3 regions of the Alteromonas sp. M12 genome follow, and region 2 is predicted to be linked to each of the others. Evidence: predicted binding sites of a transcription regulator. Region 2 holds the regulator's gene; each other region holds the start of a gene.
The links. The regulator MetJ, encoded in region 2, represses methionine synthesis genes. The targets are predictions, from matches to a motif close to TAGACGTCTAGACGTCTA.
Positions count from the first base shown of each region.

Region 1: a site for MetJ is predicted at 3,717-3,734, ahead of serA (phosphoglycerate dehydrogenase). Genes of this name have one in related genera too.
Region 3: a site for MetJ is predicted at 4,154-4,171, ahead of metA (homoserine O-succinyltransferase). Genes of this name have one in related genera too.

Region 1 is NZ_CP144164.1:3,739,602-3,744,875, forward strand. It holds gene VUI23_RS16010 (hypothetical protein) at 1-28, shown strand, start outside; gene VUI23_RS16015 (ribokinase) at 200-1,096, shown strand; gene VUI23_RS16020 (nucleoside hydrolase) at 1,127-2,068, shown strand; gene VUI23_RS16025 (5-formyltetrahydrofolate cyclo-ligase) at 2,293-2,877, shown strand; gene rpiA (ribose-5-phosphate isomerase RpiA) at 2,998-3,654, shown strand; gene serA (phosphoglycerate dehydrogenase) at 3,779-5,008, shown strand; gene VUI23_RS16040 (methylamine utilization protein) at 5,241-5,274, shown strand, end outside.
Region 2 is NZ_CP144164.1:4,387,826-4,393,099, reverse strand. It holds gene metF (methylenetetrahydrofolate reductase) at 15-905, opposite strand; gene metJ (met regulon transcriptional regulator MetJ) at 1,094-1,411, shown strand; gene VUI23_RS18870 (hydroxymethylglutaryl-CoA reductase) at 1,650-2,825, shown strand; gene VUI23_RS18865 (GNAT family N-acetyltransferase) at 2,879-3,367, opposite strand; gene VUI23_RS18860 (malic enzyme-like NAD(P)-binding protein) at 3,420-4,667, opposite strand; gene VUI23_RS18855 (hypothetical protein) at 5,086-5,274, shown strand, end outside.
Region 3 is NZ_CP144164.1:1,414,915-1,420,188, reverse strand. It holds gene metH (methionine synthase) at 1-2,085, opposite strand, end outside; gene VUI23_RS06035 (homocysteine S-methyltransferase family protein) at 2,098-3,153, opposite strand; gene metA (homoserine O-succinyltransferase) at 3,165-4,091, opposite strand; gene VUI23_RS06025 (phosphoethanolamine--lipid A transferase) at 4,289-5,274, opposite strand, start outside.

The DNA.
Region 1 (5,274 bases), 650 kb from region 2:
CAAAATTGCGTCTATCTTTTCTCGATAGCCTAGCAATCTCGAAGTGCAGAAATTTTCAGCAATAAGTTATCAATAGTTAAAAAATAACCTTTAGGCCGTCAAAGTTGACCAAATGGTCAGGTTAAACTGTTCTTTTTAGCGTTAACTTATGGTACAAACGCATTTCTTTGTAATCTCATAGCGCTAAATTGGAACTTTTATGGCTGTTATTAATTTCGGTTCAATCAATATTGATCATGTTTATCAGGTCGATCATTTTGTTCAACCCGGTGAAACCTTATCCTCAACAGATTATCAACAATTATTAGGCGGCAAGGGAGCAAACCAGTCAATTGCACTAGCGAAAGCGGGTTCCGATGTTAGGCATGTGGGAAAAATTAACGAACATGACGCCCATTTTAAGCAAGCAATGATTAAACAAGGTGTTGACTGCAAATATGTGCAGTGCACCGACTCCCCTACTGGCCATGCAATAATTCAAGTGGCCTCTTCAGGTGAAAATGCCATTGTTTTATTTGGTGGCGCGAACCTTGAAATTGAAAATCAGGATGTTCTCAAAGCCCTTGATGGCGCTGATGAATCTGCTTGGGTACTAACTCAAAATGAAACAAGCTCCATAGACATTGTGTTTCAAGAGGCTAAAAAGTTAGGGTTAAAAGTGGCTTTTAATCCAGCGCCAATGACTGATTCAGTGAAACAGCTCCCCCATGACTGTATCGATCTACTGATTGTTAATGAAGTGGAAGCAGCTGCAATTAGCGGAGTCGACGATATTGATCAAATGGAAGAATATTTCCGTCGCGAATGGTCCCATGCAGAGGTATTAATTACCTTAGGTAAACAAGGAGTGCGATTTGTATTGGCTGAAGAAACCATCACAGTTCCTGCATTCTCGGTTGAAACAGTAGATACGACCGCAGCTGGTGATACGTTTATTGGTTATTTTCTAGCGGCATACAGTCGACGTCATAAACCCAAGGATGCGTTAGTGCGCGCGTGCGCAGCTTCAGCAATAGCAGTGACACGTAGTGGCGCTGCCCAATCAATTCCGAATACTGAAGAGGTTGATCTTTTCCTCAGTCAGCATCAAGCTTAACCACAATTTATCATTAAAGAGAACGATTATATGGCTCATAAAATAATTCTCGATACCGATCCAGGTATTGATGACGCAATGGCAATATTTTTTGCCTTTCAATCTCCTGATATCGAGGTATTGGGATTAACCACAGTATACGGAAACGTACCTGTTACTATGTCGGCTCAAAATGCACTCACGTTATGTGAATTAGCTGATCAAGACATTCCAGTAACCAAGGGTGTGGGTATGCCTTGGGTTGGTCCTGAGTCAGGTTACGCACATTTTGTGCACGGTGATGATGGTTTTGGCAATATCGATTTTCCATCTTCAAAGCGCGAACTCGATCCTCGCAGCTCAGCCCAATATATTGTCGATATGGCTCGTCAACATCCAGGTGAAATCACCTTAGTGGCAATTGGCCCGCTAGGTAATCTGGCCTTAGCATTGCGTTTAGAACCTGAACTCCCCAACTTGGTAAAAGGTGTGGTCATTATGGGTGGCGCTGCGTTTGTGAAGGGTAATGTGACTCCTGTAGCTGAAGCTAACATATGGAACGATGCGCATGCCGCTGAGATAGTGTTTGCAGCGCCATGGGATCTGAAAATGTTTGGTTTGGATGTGACTAATGATGTGCCTTTCACGTTAGATTTTCTTGATGAATTAGAAATCAAAAACCCTAAGCTGGGTGGATTCGTCAAAAAGTCATCTCAGTTCTACGTGGACTTTTATTCACAAGATAGAGACGACCGTGTTTGTTTCTTCCATGATGCGATGCCACTGGCTTATTTAGTAGACCCCAGTTTATTTGAATTTACTCGTGGTCATGCCAGGGTTTCCACTGATCCACTTAACCGCGGACAGACAACAGTAGCACCAGAAGGTAGTACTGCCAGTCCTCTTTGGTTAGACGCCCAGCAAATCGACGTTGCCACCAAAGTTGATCATGATCGACTGCGTAAATTGTACATCGACACCTACTCGCTGTAATCACAATATCCCCTATCGAAAATGGTAATTAAGGTTACCATTTTCGTTTTAAACGCCTAATTTATCGATTCTGAGCTCTGAATACACAACTTCACCTGTGTCTCATCATTTAACTAAATTTAATCCTAAAATTTACTCACCAAGCTGATAGAAAAGAACCGAGTTATTGGTATACTGAACAGATATTGTTGTGCTTAATCTGTGTTTTCAAAGGTATCTTTGCGTTGTTAGAAAACAAATCCCATTTACGTAAACAATTTCGTCAATTGCGCCGCAACCTATCTGCAGAGCAACAAAAACTAGCTAGTCGAGACGCGCTTCAGACTGTTATCAAACACCAAATACTGGAGCATGCCAATCACATTGCACTTTACCTTGACCAAGACGGAGAGTTGTCTTGTACCGACATTATTGATTGGTGTTGGCAAAATGGTAAAACAACCTATTTACCTGTTTTAGATCCATCCCGTGAGAATTATCTAATATTTATTCGATATGCTGCGGATACTAAAATGCGTAAAAATCGATTTAATATTCCTGAACCAGTTATCTCATCATCACAAGTTAAAGCAGTGCCACAACTCGATTGTATATTTTTACCTTTAGTCGCGTTTGATGAAACTGGCAATAGGTTGGGTATGGGCGGTGGATTTTATGATAGAACACTTGCTGAAATAACCTCCTCTCCGGTAAAACCGCAGCTTATTGGATACGCCCATGACTGTCAGCAAGCGTCCAATTTAAGCACCGAAAGTTGGGATATTCCGGTCCACAAAATAGTCACCCCCAGTCGCGTAATTTCAACCTAAATAACCTCAAATCAAGATATCGCTTTAAATCAGTGTTTGTAGCCGCGTAGGAGCTAAGTGCGGTATACTCTGCGCAGATTTTTTGAATGTATTTAACATTGCCAATTAATAGGATCAAACATGACTCAAGATGAAAAAAAACGAGCCGCTGCCGAAGCCGCGATCAAATTTGTTACTGACGATAGTGTTATTGGTGTAGGCACGGGATCAACCGTGCATTATTTTATAAGCGCACTGGAAAAAGTAAAACATAAGATTAAAGGTGCGGTTTCTAGCTCTGATGATTCAACGGCAAAACTGAAGGCAATGGGAATCGAAGTGTTTGATCTCAACTCAGTAGACAATTTTGACATTTATGTTGATGGGGCAGATGAAATAACCAAACATAAACATATGATCAAAGGCGGTGGTGCAGCGTTAACAAGAGAAAAAATTGTGGCCGCTGTAGCTAAAAAGTTTGTCTGTATTATTGATGACAGCAAACAAGTGCCGGTTTTAGGTGCCTTTCCATTGCCAGTTGAGGTAATCCCGATGGCACGTTCGTTTGTTGCCCGAGAATTAGTAAAATTAGGTGGCGATCCTGAATACCGTCAAGGTGTGATTACCGACAATGGTAATGTCATTCTTGATGTGCACAATTTAAAAATTCTTAATCCAGTTGAATTGGAAAAACAAATTAATCAGATTCCAGGGGTTGTCACCAATGGACTGTTCGCCATGCGTGCAGCAGATATCGTATTAGTCGCCACAGACACCGAAGTAATTGAGATTGATTAGACCAAATAAATATAACAGGCTCTTTCTTATTTGAAAAAGTTCTGGTATTTTTCACATTCAAATAGACGTCCAGATGTCTCTTAATCCAGATATCTTTAACTAACGATCATGTACGGGAACATTAATGAGCAAAGTATCACTGCCCAAAGAAAAAATTAAGATATTGTTGCTTGAGGGTTTACACCAAAGTTCAGTGGAAACCCTTGAAGCCAATGGCTATACCAATATTGAATATATTAAGACGTCGTTATCGGAAGAAGAGTTAATCGAAAAGATTGCAGATGTTCACTTTATTGGTATTCGTTCTCGTACACAGCTCACTGCAAATGTTATAGATGCTGCGCAAAAACTCGTAGCGGTTGGTTGTTTTTGTATTGGTACTAATCAAGTCGACCTTAAAGCAACACAAAAACGCGGTATTCCCGTGTTCAATGCGCCCTTCTCTAACACCCGTTCAGTTGCAGAGTTGGCCCTAGGCCAAATCATTTTATTACTTCGTGGTGTACCAAGTAAAAATGCCAAAGCCCATCGCGGTGTATGGGAAAAAAGCGCAGTAGGATCATATGAAGCGCGAGGCAAAACCTTAGGTATTATTGGTTATGGCCACATTGGTACTCAGCTAAGCATCTTGGCAGAGCACTTAGGTATGCGAGTCCAGTTTTTTGATATAGAAGATAAATTGGTTTTGGGTAACTCAACTCAAGTTAAAACCCTTAAGCAATTACTCAGTACTTCAGATGTTGTTTCTTTGCATGTGCCTGAAACTGAACAGACGCAAAATATGATTGGCAAAAAAGAACTGGCGATGATGAAAGATGGCGCTATCTTAATGAATGCTGCCAGAGGCACCGTAATTGATATTGATGCATTGGCAGAAGCCATGGAATCAGGCAAGTTGAACGGCGCTGCTATTGATGTTTTCCCAGTAGAGCCAAAATCAAATGACGAAGAGTTTGTTTCGCCTTTGAGAAAATTTGATAACGTGATCCTTACTCCTCACGTAGGTGGAAGTACCCAAGAAGCACAACAAAATATCGGTATTGAAGTTGCGGGTAAATTGGCCAAATACAGTGACAACGGGTCGACGCTTTCAGCGGTTAACTTCCCTGAAGTATCCTTGCCATCACATATAAATCGTTCTCGTTTGTTACACATCCACGTCAATGCGCCTGGTGTTTTAACTCAGATCAACCAAGCATTTGCAGCTCACAACATTAATATCGCTGCACAATATCTACAAACAAATGAAAATATTGGTTATGTGGTAATTGACGTTGAGACAGACGATGCGAAAGAAGCATTTGAGCAACTCACTAAAATCGACGGGACAATTAAAACTCGTATTTTACACTAATCGTTTAACACTTCCCGATAGCCACTCTATCGGGAAGTGCTGTTTATTTTATGCGCCATTCAACGTCACCTTAAACGGGTTTCATTTGCCCCTCATAACTGAACAACCAATCAAGCCATCAATTAAAATGTAACCTTGCCCATAACAAGGTATATTAATAAGAAATTTATTGGTTAAAAACTCGTTCTACTGGTATTAATTATAATGCCAACGAGATTTGGGAAGTACTTAGATGCATAAGATATTCTGGGTTTGCACTGTGTTTG
Region 2 (5,274 bases):
ATAGCAACAGCAGTTTATCCGTTTTGTGCACGAACGCCTAATAAATGACAAATTGCGTAGCTTAATTCACTTCTGTTTAGAGTATAAAAATGGAAGTCTCGTATTCCTTCTTTGGCTAATACTTTGACTGTATCCATTGCGATGCTTGCACCCATTAGATTTCGAGTTGTCTGATCGTCTTGAGCTAAGCCATCGTACATTTTGTGTAACCAGTTAGGTACGTGCACGTTGGTAAATCCGGCAAAGCGTTTAAGAGTTTGATAATTTGTCACAGGTAATATGCCCGGTACAATATCTAAATCTATACCGGCCGCCGCAGCACGGTCTCGAAAGCGTAAAAATACCTCTGCATCAAAGAAAAATTGACTAATTGCTTGGGTGGCTCCTGCTTCCGCTTTACGTTTCAGGTTAAGCAAATCGAACTGTGCATTGGGCGCTTCAGGATGTTTCTCAGGATAAGCTGCAACAGAAATATCAAAATCGGCTACGTCTTTTAGCAAAGCGACTAAGTCTGATGCGTACATTTCGGTTTTTTCAGTACCTGCTGGTAGATCGCCTCTTAGTGCAACGATTCGTCTAATACCTGACTGCCAATAATCTTTGGCTATCTGGATTAGCTCTTCTCTACCTGCGTCTACGCATGTTAAATGGGGGACAGCTGGCACACCAGTTTCACTTTGAATCCGTTTAACCACGTCATGAGTCCGGTCTCTTTCACCACTGTTGGCACCATAAGTTACCGACATATAGGCTGGCTTCAATGGCGCTAGACGCTCAACTGATTTCCAAAGTGTTTGTTCCATTTGTTCCGTTTTAGGCGGGAAAAATTCAAAAGAAACATTGATATCGCTTAACTCAGACAGCGATTGATTTAGCGACTCAATACCTTGTGCGTAAGAGACCATGCTGTACTCCAATATGTAAAATAATAATAATACCAATCTATTTTCTGTTAGTACTTTTACGTACAATTTGGTATTAGCCGTTTAGACGTCTAAACTAAACTGAGAATGATAAGCCGTCAAGATGTTTAGACATCTAATAGACTTGAGGTTAGACTTTCATCTTATAAGAAAGATAAAAGAGCAACAGTATGGCAAAGTGGAACGGAAAATACATACATCCCTACGCTGAACACGGTAAAAAAAGTGAACTCGTAAAAAAAGTAACAGTTTCAATCCCGTTAAAGGTTTTGAAGGTCCTTACGGATGAGCGAACTCGTCGACAGGTAAATAATTTAAGGCATGCAACAAATTCAGAGCTGTTGTGTGAGGCTTTCTTGCACGCTTTTACTGGACAGCCACTCCCTGACGATGACGATCTTCGCAAAGACAATCCCAATCGAATTCCCAAAGAGGCTCGAGAGTTAATGGAAGCGATGGGTCTAGAAGTGAAGGAAATTGACGACTGATCAGAGTTAGGCGCTACACTAACTATGTTATGCTTTCAATTGCATCAATCCACAATTGTAAAATCCCATTATTGGTGCAAAAATAGTCAAGATTCGAGTGAGTTTCATGATTTATTCATCTTTGTGCATTATTCTCGCTTTGGCAGGTAGATTGCATTAAGAACATTAGCTGTTTAATTGAAAATTAATTAAGTGAATAAATAGTCATATAAATATCGCCAATTGAGGACAAGTTAACATGGTAAAAACACCGCGTATCCCGCGCAATACAATGAATGATCATAGTCTCGAGTGGGCTCAGAAGCGTCGTGAATACCTTACCGAACAAACAGGCACGGAACTGCCACATACTGGGCATTTTTCTATCGACCCAGAAGCGCTCCCTGGAAATATTGAAAATTTCATAGGTGTCGTGCAGATGCCAGTCGGAATTGCCGGTCCTGTTCAGGTGAATGGTGAATATGCGAATGGCTTATTTCATGTACCCTTAGCGACAACTGAAGGTACTTTAGTTGCAAGTTATAGCCGAGGCATGCGAGTTATAAATGAGTGTGGTGGCGTCAATACGACAGTTGTTGAACAGTTTATGCAACGAGCCCCCGCGTTTATTTTTGCCAACGCTAGAGAAGCTCGTGAATTCGGCAAGTGGATAGATGAACACTTCTTAGAAATTAAAGCGGCAGCTGAAACAACGACTAGTATTGGTAAGTTAGAACACATCATGCAGTGGTCTGTTTCAAAAACACGTTACTTACGTTTTAACTACACCACTGGCGATGCCGCTGGTCAAAATATGGTGGGTAAAGCAACCCTTGCTGCTTGCGAATGGATAGTGGCGAATTATCCTGAAAAGTGTGAATACCTATTATCGGGCAATATGGATACTGATAAAAAGCATTCCCACCTGAACATGTTGCACTCTCGTGGTAAACGAGTAATCGCTGAAATCGTTCTTAAAAAAGACGTGCTTAAAAAGATCATGAAAGTCGATACCAAAATGTTGGCTCGGGCTACTGTGTTGGCTAATACCGGCGCGTTGATGGCTGGAGCTGCATACAACGGTCCACATTCGGCGAATGGAATTGCATCGATATTTATTGCCACAGGGCAAGATGAAGCCAATGTGGTGGAGTCTCATGCAGGTTTACTTTCCCATGAACTTTTGGATAACGGCGATTTTTACCTTTCTGTTACCTTGCCGTCGTTAATTGTTGCAACTTATGGTGGCGGAACGGGCTTACCGACTCAAAAAGAGTGTCTTGAACTGATGGATTGTTATGGCACAGGTAAAGCCAACAAGTTCGCAGAGATCGTTGCCGCAACGGTATTAGCTGGAGATATTTCTTTGGCTTGTGCGGTTATTGGCGGGCATTGGGTCAGTAGTCACGATAAATTTGGTCGCAACAGAGACTAGGTTATATTCAAGTATTCAGATCACCTCGCGATGGGGTGGTCATGAATTTTCTGCTATACACTTTTAATTCTAGCCATTAAATACACATCCGTTAATTCTCCGTTTCTAAATGCGTAATTTTGCGCAGTCCCTTCAATTTTAAAGCCAAATTTTTTATAAAGCGCAATGGCACTATCATTATCTGTATACACTTCTAGTTCGATACGGGTGACGGCCAACCAATTTTCAAGTAAATCAATTGCAGCTTTAAGTAATTGACTACCGTAACCTTGATTACTTTTGCTAGGTACCACCGCCATGCCGATATTTGCTGCGTGTTTACGTCTATTATTAGTACATACTTCTATGCCTATCTGAGCAACGATTTGCGCATGCTCTGTGACAACTAAACTATAGAAATTATCCGGCTTGTCGCCTAAAAATGCCTCCCAGCTATCCAACGAAGGGTAGGGTAACTGAAGCGTATTGGCGTAGTTTATAGTTTGTTCATAGATTTGTTTAATTTGTGGAATGTCGGCTTTATCACTGTGTCGAATTTGCATCTAAATTCCTTTTTAGCCGGGATTGCAGAAAGAAGGCGCTAAGCGCCTCACTTTATTCAGCCAAATAGTTTTTTGGCAGTTCTGTAATGGCTGCGACTCCTGAATCGATAGCTGCCTGGGCAACGGCAGTAGCCACTCGCTTACACAACCGAGGATCCATAGGTTTGGGAATTATGTATTGACGCCCAAACTCTAACTTATCAATGTCACTGGCATCTAATACTTGCTGAGGAACAGCTTCTTTAGCAATACTACGAATGGCATTGACGGCTGCAATTTTCATTTCGTCATTTATTTTAGAAGCTCTAACATCAAGTGCACCCCTAAAGATAAATGGGAAACACAGTACATTGTTTACCTGATTTGGATAATCAGAGCGACCCGTTGCCATAATCAGGTCATCACGAACTTTATGGGCTAATTCCGGTTTAATTTCTGGATCTGGGTTTGAACAAGCAAAAATAACCGGGTTCGCAGCCATCAGTTTCAATGCTGATGCTGGCAATACATCGGGGCCTGAAACACCTACAAAAACATCTGCGCCATCCATTACATCTTCAAGTGTGCGCTTGTCAGTATTGTTAGCAAACATTTGTTTATGAGGGGTTAGGTCGTCACGACGAGTATGAATGACGCCTTTTCTATCAAGCATATAAATTCGTTCACGCTGGGCACCACATTTAATCAATAGTTCCATGCATGCGACAGCTGCAGCTCCCGCACCCATACATACCACATTGACGTCAGCGACATTTTTACCCTGAATTTCCAACGCATTGAGCATACCTGCAGCAGTTACGATTGCTGTACCGTGCTGATCATCGTGAAATACGGGTACTGAGCAACGTTTAATCAACTCTTGTTCAATTTCAAAACATTCGGGGGCTTTAATATCTTCTAAGTTAATACCGCCAAAGGTATCGGCGATACTTGCCACTGTATTGATGAACTCTTCCGTTGTACGATGGGTCACTTCAATATCAATTGAGTCTAAGCCGGCAAAGCGTTTAAACAACAAAGCTTTACCTTCCATTACCGGCTTTGATGCAAGCGGGCCTAAATTACCTAAACCTAATATCGCCGTACCGTTGGTAATGACTGCCACCATGTTACCTTTACCAGTATATAAATATGCGGCATTAGGGTCTGCTGCAATCTCTCTAACTGGTTCGGCAACGCCGGGGCTATATGCTAATGCTAAATCTGTAACACTTTCTGCCGGTTTTGTTAGCTCAACGCTAATCTTTCCCGGTACAGGTTTGGAATGATAATCCAATGCTTTTTGTCGAAAATCAGACATAACTGTCCTGTTCCTTACTTTGTAGGGTAAACACATCAATTAACTGAAAACTATCAGCTTGTAACAGAGTGCTCGGTTAAGGGTTATTTAATTAATATCAGCTTATTATTTTAATTCTCGCGCTTTAAAACACCTTCAGATGTATACAAAAGCGGCTGCTACCAATTGGTCGAATGTAACATAGCTTAAACAAAACCACATATCAGATGAGGCTATGAATACTATTCACGAATATGATATGAGTTAGCAATTAAGGATGTACGCCTTATTATTCTATCCTGTAAAGCCTTGAAAGTTTTCACTCTTTATATAACTTTTCATCTGAACTCATATAAAACTTTTCACTTGTGTTAGAACCAATATCATTTTATAACGGGGTATCTCCTTAATATAATGGTAATTCTCTTCTTCTTAGCTTATGACTGATAATCGACCGTTAATCAAGCACATAAAAAATCATGATGCATTGTTTTCTGATTTAGCCCTGATTCGAAACGCCCATGCGGCGCAACTTGGTTTTGTCCAATATGGTTATCATAAAACGCCAAAATTCATTAGCGCTGATGGGCAAAGGCATTGTATTGAACCTGAGCGTAGTGTTGTTTTG
Region 3 (5,274 bases), 2.0 Mb from region 2:
GTAATTAAACCCTTTTGGCTTTTGGGTTTGTTGACGCAAATGATGAGCTACCTGAATCGTGTTCTGGCGACTATCATCGGCATAAATTTCAACATCATCACCTACACGGTTCGCAGGGAAGATGCCAACCACGCCTTTGGCAGCCAAGCTACCTTCTTCACACAGCTTTTTCAGCATAGTAGTGGCATCGTGAAACAGCTTTTTAGCTTCTTCGCCAACCACTTCATCATCTAAAATTCGTGGGTATTTACCCGCAAGCGACCAAGTTAAAAAGAAAGGTGTCCAATCAATGTAATCAACCAATTCCGATAACTCAACATTTACCGTTTGCACACCTAAAGTTTTGGGTACTGGAGGATGATATACCTGCCAATCACAATCAAAACGATTTTCTCTTGCGGCAGCTAAACTTACAGGTTTAGAACGGGGCTTTTTACGTGCATGCTGCTCTCGGACGACGTCGTATTCTTTTTGCAATTGCGCTACGTATTCAGGTCTAAATTCATCCGAAATCAACTTCTGACAAACCCCGACGGCTCGGCTGGCATTAGGCACATAAACCACAGGTCCGTGATAGTTTTGTTCAATTTTTACCGCAGTATGGGCTTTTGATGTGGTGGCACCGCCGATTAATAACGGTAGATCTAATTCTAAGCGTTGCATTTCTTTTGCGACGTGTACCATCTCATCCAAAGAAGGAGTGATTAACCCTGACAGTCCGATCATATCGACGTTTTCATCTTTGGCCACTTGCATAATTTTAGCAGCCGGCACCATTACGCCTAGATCGATAATTTCATAGTTATTACATTGCAAAACCACACCAACAATATTTTTACCTATGTCGTGCACATCGCCTTTTACTGTTGCCAACAATATTTTACCGTTGCTACTGCTTTGGTCTTTTTCAAGTTCGATGTAAGGTTCAAGGTAGGCCACAGCCTTTTTCATCACTCGGGCAGATTTTACCACTTGAGGTAAAAACATTTTACCTTCGCCAAATAAATCACCTACCACGTTCATGCCGTCCATTAATGGACCTTCGATAACATGCAAAGGTTTCTCAGCTTCTAAACGTGCAGCCTCAGTATCTTCAACGATAAAGTCGGTAATACCTTTAACTAAAGCGTGCTCTAGACGCTTACTAACTGGGAATTCACGCCACTCTAGATTCTCTTTTACAACCGCTTTGCCGTCACCTTGATATTTGGGTGCCAGCGCCAATAGATTATCAGTGGCCTCTGGGTGGCGATTAAGAATCACATCTTCAACAGCGTCTTTTAATTCCTTAGGGATATTGTCGTAAACTTCTAACTGGCCGGCATTCACAATCGCCATGTCCATGCCTGCTTTAATGGCATAATACAAAAACACCGAATGCATTGCTTCGCGAACTGGGTTATTGCCGCGAAATGAAAAGGAAATATTCGATAAACCACCAGAGATATGACAGTGCGGTAGATTTTGTTTTATTTGACGAGTCGCTTCGATGAAATCAACCGCATAGTTGTTGTGTTCTTCTATCCCCGTGGCTACGGCAAAAATGTTCGGATCAAAAATAATATCTTCTGGAGGAAAGCCGATTTTTTCAGTTAATAGTTTATAACTGCGCTCACATATCTCGTATTTTCTAGCTTGTGTGTCGGCTTGACCTTTTTCATCAAACGCCATCACAACAGTCGCAGCACCATATCGTTTCAGCAGTTTTGCTTGCTTTAAAAAGGGTTCTTCCCCCTCTTTTAAACTAATCGAGTTAACAATGGCTTTTCCCTGAACACACTTTAAGCCAGCTTCGATGACGCTCCATTTAGAGGAGTCAATCATGATAGGGACTCGTGAAATGTCTGGTTCAGAGGCAATTAGACATAAAAATCGTACCATGGCAGCTTCGGAATCCAACATGGCTTCATCCATGTTGATATCGATGACTTGCGCACCATTTTCAACTTGCTGACGAGCCACATCTAACGCTGCTTCATAGTTATCTTCGAGGATCAGACGTTTAAACATTGCTGAACCTGTAACGTTGGTACGTTCCCCTACGTTTACAAAGGTAGCACTGGTATTTTGTTGTTCTTGTGACACGAAAAACTCCTGTTAATGCACAAAGGGTTCTAAACCAGACAAGCGCATTTTAACTTCTTTTTTGACTGGAACCCGAGGCGCAATGCCTTCTACGGCTTTTGCAATTGCAGCAATATGTTCTGGCGTACTGCCGCAACATCCACCGACAATATTCACCAATCCTGATTTCGCCCATTCTTGGATATGTTCTGCCATTTCATCTTCTTCCATGTCGTATTCCCCAAACTCATTCGGTAAGCCCGCATTAGGGTGCGCAGAAACCAGACACTCAGCTTGGTTAGCAATCTCTTCTACATACTGACGTAATAGATCCGGTCCAAGGGCACAATTGAGCCCAAATGACACAGGGTTGATATGTCGCAGTGAATAGTAAAAAGCTTCAGCAGTTTGCCCTGATAAAGTACGGCCAGAGGCATCAGTGATAGTACCTGAAATCATAACGGGTAGAGTAATACCTAACTCATCAAACACAGTGTCTACTGCGAAGGCAGCCGCTTTAGCGTTCAATGTATCAAAAATAGTTTCAATTAGAATTATGTCTGCCCCGCCCTCAATCAAACCGTGTGTCGCTTCTGAGTAGGCTGCTACCAGTTGATCAAAATTCACATTACGCTTACCCGGATCATTTACATCGGGAGAAATTGAAGCCGTGCGGTTTGTGGGTCCTAAGACGCCCGCAACAAAACGAGGTTTATCGGGCGTTTTTGCGGTGTACTCATCCGCCGCTTTACGGGCTAACTTAGTTGCTTCTATATTAATTTCTTTGGCCAGGGATTGCATATCATAATCAGCCATGGCAATAGTGGTAGCATTAAAGGTATTGGTTTCGATTATGTCAGCGCCAGCTTCGAAATATTGGCAATGAATATCATAAATAATTTGTGGTTGACTCAATACAAGCAAGTCGTTATTGCCTTTGACATCACAATGCCAATCGACAAATCGATCACCGCGGTAATCATCTTCTTCCAGTTTATGCCGTTGAATCATAGTTCCCATTGCACCGTCAAGAATAAGAATTCGTTGCTGTGCAATGGAGTAGAGTTGTTCGGTGTTATTTTGCGCCACGCAATTACCTCTTATTTTTTACTTGGAAGATCAGCAAGATCAAACGGTGTCGTCTGATAAACATAATAGTTTAACCAGTTTGTAAACAGAAGCGAACCATGGGAGCGCCATGTTACATGATAGGGCTGACTGGGATCATCATTTTCGTAATAGTTTTCTGGAATTTTCGGCGCTAACGCATTATTGCTATCACGCTTAAACTCCTGATCCAGTGTTTCAGGATCATATTCTGGGTGCCCAGTGACGCATACCATTCGTTTATCTTTTGAGGCGACTAAATACGCCCCAGTTTTTTCCGAACTGGCTAATACATTTAGCCCCTCAACACTTTTATATATGTCGATGGGAATTTCCCCAAAACGAGAATGGGGTGCATTGAACTGCGGATCAAAGCCGCGCATTAACGCATCGTGTGGTTCGTTCACATTATGGGTGTAAACACCGGAAAGCTTGTCGTTTCGAAGTTGACGATTGTGCCCGTAAAAATGAAACATGGCAGCGTGGGCCGCCCAACAAGAATATAAAGTAGACTGCACATGACGTTGTGTCCACTCCATAATAGTGGTGATTTTGTCCCAATATTTGACGTCAGCATAATCGAGGTGAGCAATGGGTGCACCGGTGATAATAAACCCATCGTAATTTTTATGAGCCACGTCATCAAAAGACAAATAAAAGGCATCCATATGGGCTTTAGGTGTATTCTTAGGTGCCTGATTATCGATGCGAATAAGATCAATATTAATCTGTAATGGCGTATTGGAAAGAAGTCGTAAAATCTGAACTTCAGTTTCAATCTTATTCGGCATTAAATTCAAAATGCCCACTTCTAGAGGACGAATGTCTTGCTTAGCAGCGGCTTCGCTGTCCATAACGAATATATTTTCCGCGTTCAAGACCCCTTGGGCGGGAAGATCACTAGGTATTCGAATAGGCATAAGTTCTCCAATGTGGTTGTAAGAAAACAAATTTCGCCTATTCACACTCAAAAGTCAACATCTTTACGTCTAGACGTCTAAACGTTTATCCGGCCTATACACTTTATACCTGAGAATTTTTATTTCACATATTCGAAATAACCTTAATTATTCTTATTCCTCACATAAAATTGGTTAACTGAAATTGGAGCAAATAATCAACTTTTAGCCATTATTGTTGTTGTTCTACACTGCTGAAATATATCCATTTCTGGTTGATAAATGCTGCTTTTTACATTGGTTAAACCTAACAGGGTGTCAAAAATATTGTCTTGTGAGAAATCAGAATTCAATTTGCTGGAAATACAGTCTTTAAAATTAGCATCCGCTAATTCAGTACTCCAGTACAACATAGGCACATGAGTTTGCTCTTCAGGGGCAATGCTGTAGGGAAAGCCATGCAAATAAAGTCCATTTTCACCTAATGATTCGCCATGGTCTGAAATGTACAACAAGGACTTATTGGCTACATTACTTTGCTGCAGAACCGCAATAACTTTACTTAATACAAAGTCGGTATAAGCAATAGTATTGTCATATGTATTTTTTAACTGGTTTTCGCTGCAATGTTGAATATCACTTTGCGGACAATCTGGCATAAAAGGTTTAAATGTATCGGGATAGCGCCGGAAATAAGTAGGACCATGGGAACCGATCATATGTAAGACGATAAGTTGATTGTCGGATTTATGCTGGCTAATTTGTTGTTGCAATTTTTCGATAAGAATTTCATCAAAACAATAATCACCATCACACAACGTTGAGTCTTGAGTTGGATCAAAACGAATTTCACTCACTCTTTCACATACCCCTTTACAAGTACTGTTATTATCAATCCAAGTGACGTCCACGCCTGCTCGATGAATTATATCTAAAGCATTATCTTGACTACTCGCCACTCGACTTTCGTATTTGCTTCGTGGTAAACGAGAAAACATACATGGCACAGACACTGCGGTAGCAGTACCGCAAGAGCTTACCTGTTTAAAACTGAGTATTGGGGTTTGTGCCAAAAACTTATTGGTATTGCGAGTATAACCATTCAACGAAAAGTTCTGTGCACGGGCAGTTTCCCCGACCACAACTATTGTTAAGTTTTGTTGTCCTTGTTTTGACGGCTTGATCGTTGGCGATTTATCTAAAA